2 regions of the Weizmannia sp. FSL K6-0777 genome follow, and region 1 is predicted to be linked to the other one. Evidence: predicted binding sites of a transcription regulator. Region 1 holds the regulator's gene; the other holds the start of a gene.
The links. The regulator LexA, encoded in region 1, represses DNA repair genes until DNA is damaged. The targets are predictions, from matches to a motif close to CGAACATATGTTCG.

Region 1 (4,215 bases):
TGTTAACATCCTTTCTTCATGGGTTACAACTCTATATTAAGGCAAGTGAAACCCATAACACAACTCTTTTACCATTTTGTATGGATTTTGTAAGAAAAAAGCAGAATGGTTTCCTTTTTAGTGCAGCTTTCTTTTTGTTTGGATTTGCTTAATTTTTTCAGGGGTAACGTCCTGGCCAGCCGGGTCAAGCACACGGACATTTTCAATCGTTTTTCTGAATGAAGAGCGGAACGCCTGCAAATACTCGCTTCGCAATTTTGACTGTTCCTTTGCTTCTTCACTTGTCAGGGCACCGGTTTTCGCTTTTTTCGCCAATTCGTTAATCCTTGCCATTTTTTCTTTTGAAAGCATATTTTCTCTCCTTTTATCCGTGATTGATGCCATCTTACTAAAATATGGACTCGTCTGCAACGAAAGCGCACCCGTGAAACCGGTTTTGGTACTATTTATCATGCCCCGTTTCCTCCATATATTCCCTGTAACGCCGGTGGACGGTTGCTTTTGAAACTTGGTAGCCGAAACCGCGCATTGTCGCAGCAATTTCCTGAAAAGTCAAGCCGTTATCCCGCAGGCGGATAATTTCTTCAACAGGCACTTCCTTTCGCTCCCTGCCGTCCGGATTCCGCTTCCCTTTTAAATTTTTTTCCGGGCGGTAGCCGTTTTTGACTGCACGCTCCATTCCCCTTTTAATTTTTAAGTTATGCAGCTTTCGCTGATACTCTTCAACCATGCTGACAATTTTCAGTACCATTGAATCGGATTCCGAAAGCTCCAATTCTCCGTTTTGCGCATAACAATATACTTTAACCCCTCTTTTATATAAAAAATGAAGCAATGCAATTTTTGCGTTTCCTCTTCCGATCCGTGTTTCATCCTGCACCAGTACGGCGTCAATCTTTTCATTTTCAATCGTATCAAGAAGATCAAGGATGCCGGGCCTGTCCAGGTCATAGCCGCTTGCCCGGTCACAGATCACCCCGGACACTTGAAAACCGTGGGAATCCGAAAGCTTCACCAGCTCTTCCCGCTGCCTCGCCAAGGAAGTTTCCTGGCTTTCTTTTTCCGTGCTTACTCTGCAATATAAAACAACTTTCATTTTTTCGTCTCCCGTTGTGATTTCATCGCAAGTTCCCTTTTATCATCGCTGAATTCATTTTTTTCTACCGGAATGACAATTTTTTCGCCGGCTTTGATCATGTTGCCGTCAATATCATTATGACGCTCAACCCAGCTGATAAATGCTTCCCTCGACATTTTGCCCTTTTCCGCATACTGTCCGGCGATGTTCCAAAGCGTCTCGCCCTCTGTGACGCTGATTTTGATATAGTGTGGGGATGGATCCCGCAGACTTCCAATCATGAAAAATCCGAAAACAAGCGTAAGCCCTGCTAAAATCATAACATAGTTATACTTTTTCCATAATCGTGACATCTCCATCTTCCTCCCGCGAATATTCGTTCGTCCAATCACCAGTTCTATTATAAAACGAACGCCTGTTTTTCGTCAACATTTTTTTCGAACTTACGTTTGTTTTATCTGCTGCAATGTGATATAATAATAGCAAATAATGGCATTCCTCCCGTAAGCGTCCCCATACGCAGCGCGGGTGCCAAACAAAACTGTGACGAGGTGAATAGAATGGCAAAACTATCAAAACGGCAACAGGCGATACTTGATTTCATCAAGCATGAAGTAAAAACAAAAGGTTATCCCCCTTCCGTGCGGGAAATTGGCCAGGCAGTCGGGCTTGCTTCCAGCTCAACTGTTCATGGCCATCTCGCAAGGCTTGAAAGCAAGGGGCTGATCAGGCGCGACCCTACAAAGCCGAGAGCGATTGAAATTTTGGACCATGATGAAGAAATACCAGCCCAAAATGTTGTCAATGTGCCTATTGTCGGAAAAGTAACAGCAGGCATACCGATTACAGCTGTAGAAAATATTGAAGAGTATTTTCCGCTTCCAGAACATCTTGTCCCGTCTGACGAGTCCGTCTACATGCTGGAAATTGAAGGGGACAGCATGGTGGATGCCGGGATTTTAAACGGCGATTATGTGATTGTCCGCTCCCAGCAGACGGCAAACAACGGGGATATCGTGGTCGCTATGACAGATGAAAATGAAGCGACAGTAAAAAGATTTTTCAAGGAAAAAGACTACTTCCGATTGCAGCCTGAAAACCAGACAATGGAACCGATCATATTGAAAAACGTCACCATTCTCGGCGTTGTCATCGGGCTGTACAGGCAAATGGTGCACTGATCAAAAAGAAGCAGTTTCGGCTGCTTCTTTTTTAATAGAGTATATGCGCGTTTGATAGCAAACATACCTGTGGCACGGATTTCTGGGCATTCAATCTATTTTCGGAGGAAAAATCGGGGAAATTAATGGGCATTGGGCGTTCGCCGCAAAAATGCCCGATAAACAAAAACCCCTCAAAGCCTTACGCTTCAAGGGGTTTCTTTCTTAATACATTTCAATATACTGGTCGCGTTCCCATTGGTGGACTTGTGTGCGGAACATATAAAATAGAAGAAAATCAATTCAAAACAATTCAATATGGTAGCCACTTCTTCGCTATTGCTCCCAAAATTAATGACTTTCCCTCAGTTCTTAAACCTGGCGAATGCGGGCCCGCCTGTGAGATCGATGAGCGAAAACTCCACATCATCCGGTTTTTGTAAAATTAGGCTTGTGATGAGGGATTTCATGATGACAGATTTTCCAAAACCCGTTGTTCTGGCTAAAATAAGGTGTTTCCGCATGTCGAAGTCGTGGTACAATTTTCGGCATGATTTTGACCAATAAGCACGGACCAGGTTCCCGGTTTTAAACAGTCCGTTGACCATAGAATTTTGAGTGACAACGGCTGCTTATACACCCGGATTTTTAGCAAACCGTCATAATACATTCCGATTTCCTTTTTGGCGGTCATTTTTTTCGCAAATATACTTTTGAGCTGTTTAATCACTGCCCGGTCTAATTTAAGGTTTTTCAGATCTTTGATCTACAGTTTCATCCGACGACTCACCAGACCAGCTTCCAAGCTCTTTGTTTGACAACATAGTCCTCGAAACTTCTGCCAATGGTATCCGACACCGGTATTCCGTGCCCCATTCGTAATCCCGTTTTTTGACTAGCTGTGTAGTGTACGTTTGTTTGCCATCTTTGACGTTTACCCCGATCAGCGAAAAAATCTCCTTTATTTAATCCGAGTCATCATTTGACAAACCATTTTTTGCCAAGTATGCTTTTGTCGCGATCCCGCCCACTCCTCCCTTCATCTGCAACACTCCTTTGTAAATTACGGAGTAATTTGTTGCTAAAATCAAGAAGTTCCAAAACGACCCACAAAGCATCGCTACGCGTGGATCTGGAATATTCCCGAACTACCTTCTCCAGCGGCATTTGATAAAGCAACGATCGGGAAGGTGGAAATATATCTTGTCCATACAAAATAACTTATGATTTTCTGAAAGAAATTTGTAAAGGTAAATAATAAACTTGTATCGAATTACATACAATGGGTGATGAGATTGAAGGATGATAATGTTATAGTTTTATTGGGAGCATGGATTAAGCAGTCAGGAATCGATCGCAAAGATATTTGTAATAAATTTGGGATTTCCGCAAATACCTTATCTAATTGGTGCACGGGAAAAACATATCCATCTGTTCCGCAGCTCCTAAAACTTTGCGAGCTCTTAAACGTAAAATTTGAGGACATATATAGGAAAAAGGAGGAAAACAAATGAGTGCATTTCTGGGGCTAATTGGAACCGCCGGCATAATAGTCAGTATCGTTTTAATGATTTTGGGGCGGGTTACTAAAAAGAAAAAACACGGATTGACAGTATTTTTAATATCTCTTGTGTTTTTTATCGCGGGGCTTGCTATCCCAAGCAACAATACGGGGGAAAAAGCCACCGATAAGAAAACTGTAAAAAACGTTTCGACCGCTCCAAAAGAAAATGCCGAGAAAAAGGAGGCCTCAAAGCAAATCAAGGATAAGGTAGCAACTGCCACAACTGCTGAAGAACCAACTCCAAAAAAGGAAGCTAACAAGACTAATGAAAATATTGGCGAAAGTACAGTAGCAGCACTGGAAAGTAACGACTTTATGAAATTTGTTAACGAATATAAAAAATTGGGTGGCAATAAAACAGCGGTATGGGATAAACAAATATATGGTAAAAAGGTAACTTGGACTGGAACAGT
Region 2 (4,215 bases), 990 kb from region 1:
CACTTCGGGATAAGGTGGCAAGCATCATTGTCACGGCCGGCTCACCGAAACATTATTTGATTGCCGAGCAGCAGATCAAGCCGATTTTGTCTTACATGCGGGCACAAATTGTCCAGTCTTATGTTTTTATAGAGGAAAAAGATTTTTACCAGAAAGAAATTGTCAATGAAGACGTCCTCTTGCGCATCAGCCGGCTTGTGGAGGACACCGTCATGCTTACGGAAACGTATGCAAAAATAAAAGAAGCAAAAGAAGCAGCGTACATCTCCCGCGATTAAAGCCGCGCACGTACCGGACGATTCAGAAAAGGGCGGACAGCTAAAACTGTCCGCCCTTTTCTAGCCGAACGAAAGAATGCTACGAAAAGAGAAGTTTTAATGCCATAAAGTTTCCTGTTGGTTAACTTTTTCCATCAAAGTCAACAGATAATCCATCGACAGGTATAAGTCAAGGAAATACAATGGCATTAAGAGGTGAACAGGATGAATGAACTGAATATTGGCAAATGCATCACCGCAAGCGAAAGGAAAATTACACCGGAACAGCCAAAAGGTTCTGTATTCAAGTGGGAAACGGGCAAAACTTTCCCCTGTTTTATGCAACGTAAATATGTGGAGTTATTAATAGAGAAAGGAGGGCACCGAATGTTACCATATTTTTTAACGAAAAAAAGGCAATTTATACTATTGATGTTGAGCCTATTGCTATCAGTTATTTTTTATTTTTTTATCGGTAGAGATATGGCTTTTCATCTTAACGGATATCTGCGCCCAGACTTTAGTGTAGACAAAAAAATGGGCCTGTTTATTTTTCCTGCTGGCATGGTGATCTGTCTTTTTTTAAAAGAAAAATATATCATTCCGAAATACTTTTTCTGCATGTTTTTCGTGATTCATTTATTCATTTTATTCATGACAGTGCTAATTAAACTTTTACCTTTCCTTTAAAAAAAGTGAAACTCAACCATCTATATCAAAATTAACAGACAATCCATCGACAGGGGTGGAACGGGGAAATACAATGGCGTGAAGAGGTGAATAGGATGAACGAACTACATATTGGCAAATGCATCATCCGCAAGCGAAAGGAAAAAGGCATTACACAAGAACAGCTTGCAAATTACATGGGTGTTTCAAAAGCCTCTGTATCCAAATGGGAAACAGGGCAAAGTTACCCGGACATTGTGATTCTCCCCAAGCTGGCAGCCTATTTTAATATTACCGTCGATGAACTGCTGGGCTATAAGCCGCAACTTTCAAAAGCGGAAATTAAAAAAATCTATCACAGGCTGTCGGCAGAATTTGCCCGGAAACCGTTTGAAGAAACTATGGAAGTGGTCAACCAACTTGTAAAAGAATACTACGCCTGTTTTCCATTCTTGCTTTCCATCGCGCAACTCTTAATGAACTACGCCAATTTGGCAAAAACAGAAGAGCAAAAACAAGAAGTGTATACGTTTTGCATTGACTTGTGCCGCAGGGTAAAGGAAGAGTGGACGGAAATTGGCGATTTAAAAACAGCAAACATATTGGAGGCGCTTTCTGAAATTGCGCTGGGGCATTATGACCAGACTATTTTGCTGTTAAAAAACAGTTTAGCTCCGTATATGGGGGAAGATGTGCTCCTCATCCAGGCCTATCAAATGAGAGGAGAGGAAGATCAGGCAGCCAGAACAGGGCAAATTTTCCTTTTTCAAAACATTTTGAGTACCTTACAGCTGTTGGTCCAAAACTTAGCCAGGGAGATGCAGGAACCAGCAAGATTTGAAAGAACGTACCGGATGGCAAAACACTTGATAGACGATTATGAATTGAAAAGCATCGGCACAAATGCTGCATTTACGGTCCATATTGTGGCTGCGCAAGGGTTTATCCAGCATCAGCAAAAAGAAAAAGCGCTTGAAGCCCTGGAACAATATGCAGAAACGGTTTGCAGCATCCCATTTCCTTTTAAACTGAGGGGAAACCGTTATTTTCCGGATGTCGAGCAATGGATAGAAGAAATAGGAATGATTGGTACCAACAGCCCGCGTGACGATGAAAGCATAAAAACGAGTTTCCTTTCACTGATTAAGGAAAATCCCGTTTTTGCAGCTCTCCGGGAAGAAAAAAGATACCAAAAACTGGTGAACGATATTCAATATAAACTGGGAATCGGCCGGGCGTAACTTCTCTGTTTCGACTGCAGCGGCTTGAAAAAGTATTGCCGAAATATAAAAATTTTTCAGATAAACGATTTTTCTCTTGATCATTCCCTCCCTGTCCATGTAAAATAAAAATAGCAAATAAATGTTCTCGTTTTTAAATTTGGGAGGGAGTGCCTTGTCTTTTTCATTTATCCATGCGGCTGATATTCATTTGGACAGCCCTTTGGCCGGCCTGGAGCAATACGAGGGGGCACCAGTGGAAAAAATCCGCGGTGCAACCCGTGAAGCATTTAAAAATTTGGTGGATGCGGCGATTGAACGGCAAGTCCATTTTCTCATCATTGCCGGCGATTTGTATGACGGCAACTGGAAAGATTACAATACCGGCCTATTTTTCACAAGCCAGATGGTGCGCCTGCAGAAAGAAGGCATTCCTGTTTTCCTCATCCGCGGCAACCATGATGCGGCCAATTTGATGACGAAATCTCTGAAACTGCCGGCCAATGTGCACGAATTTCCGGTCAAAGCGCCGGAAACGGTTACCCTTGATGCACTTGGCGTCGCCATTCACGGGCAAGGTTTTGCACAACGGGCAGTGGAAGAAAATCTTGTGAAGAACTATCCGCCGAAAAAAGAAGGCTATTTCAATATCGGCATTTTACATACAAGCGCGACGGGGCGTGAAGGGCATGAAAATTACGCGCCGTGCACGATAGAAGATATGATGGAGAAGCAGTATGATTATTGGGCGCTCGGCCATATCCATATGCGGGAATTGCTCCATCCGCATGATCCGGTGATTTTGTTCCCGGGAAATATCCAGGGACGGCATATCCGGGAGACAGGAGAAAAGGGCTGCACCTATGTGGAAGTAAAAGACGATACGATTGAAAAGATGGAACCCATCCCGCTTGATGTGTTGCGCTGGACATTATGCCCGGTTGATATGGGCGACATCGAAACGATGGACGGGCTCATGGACGCGGCCCGCAGTGCGCTTGAAAAGGCATACGGGGAAGCAGACGGGCGTTACTTGGCGGTGCGTTTTGAATTGGCCGGCGCAACGAAAATGCACAGGGAACTGATTGCAAAAAAAGACCTCCTCTTGAACCAGCTGCGTTCCATTGCGCTTGAGACAGGTTTCGGTGAAATCTGGGTGGAGAAAGTAAAAATCAAAACAACAGGACTGAACGATGCCGATGCCTTTTCCGATGAACAGTCGCCAATCGGGACGGTGCTAAAATTTATCCGCAGCACGGCCGAAAATGAAGAGATGCTTGAAGCGCTGCTGGATGAGTTCAGCGATATCCGCCAGGCCATTCCGCATGAACTGAAAGAAGGGGAAGACGGGTTTGATTTTTCCAACCCGGGCCTCGTCAAAAAGCGGATAAAAGATGTGGAAGACTTCATTCTTTATTCCTTAACGGAAACGGGGGCGGAAAAGGCATGAGATTTGATTATTTGAACCTGCTTGCTTACGGGCATTTTACTGACCAGATGCTTTCCTTTGATCCGGAGAAAAACTTCCATCTGCTGTTCGGGCCGAACGAAGCCGGAAAAAGCACAACACTCCGCTCGATTACGCATTTTTTATACGGATTTCCGCAAAAAACGAACGACGCTTTCCTCCATGGCAATACGAAATTAAGAATTGAAGGGCTTTTGCGCAACACAAAAGGGGAAGCCTTGCAGTTTACCCGCAGAAAAGGGAAAAAGAATACGGCACTTGACCCGGACGGCAACCCGGTCCCGGAAAATACGGTCGCGGCCTTTTTAAACCATATGCCGGAATCCCAGTTTTTAAATATGTTTGCCCTTGACCATGTCCGTCTTCGTGAAGGCGGCGAAAGCCTTTTGGAAAGCGGGGGCAATGCCGGGGAAAGTTTTTTCACCGCCGCTTCGGGCATCAATGTGCTGCGCCGGGTTCTCGAGAACTTTGACAAACAGGCAGGCGCACTGTACAAAAAAACCGGTTCCGTCCCTGAATTAAATAAGCTGCTCAAGCGGGAAAAAGAGCTTTCGAAAAAAATCAATGAGCAGCAGTTGAAAGTACAGGCATGGAAAGCTTT

Region 2: a site for LexA is predicted at 2,282-2,295, ahead of NST70_RS03525 (DNA repair exonuclease). Genes of this name have one in related genera too.

The regions. Positions count from the first base shown of each region.
Region 1 covers NZ_CP151971.1:1,763,646-1,767,860, forward strand. Annotated here, with positions in the region: gene NST70_RS08235 (DUF896 domain-containing protein) at 118-351, opposite strand; gene NST70_RS08240 (recombinase family protein) at 443-1,096, opposite strand; gene NST70_RS08245 (LysM peptidoglycan-binding domain-containing protein) at 1,093-1,431, opposite strand; gene lexA (transcriptional repressor LexA) at 1,639-2,259, shown strand; gene NST70_RS08255 (helix-turn-helix transcriptional regulator) at 3,528-3,752, shown strand; gene NST70_RS08260 (hypothetical protein) at 3,749-4,215, shown strand, end outside.
Region 2 covers NZ_CP151971.1:775,797-780,011, forward strand. Annotated here, with positions in the region: gene NST70_RS03510 (NADPH-dependent FMN reductase) at 1-278, shown strand, start outside; gene NST70_RS03515 (hypothetical protein) at 483-947, shown strand; gene NST70_RS03520 (helix-turn-helix transcriptional regulator) at 1,043-2,167, shown strand; gene NST70_RS03525 (DNA repair exonuclease) at 2,322-3,596, shown strand; gene NST70_RS03530 (AAA family ATPase) at 3,593-4,215, shown strand, end outside.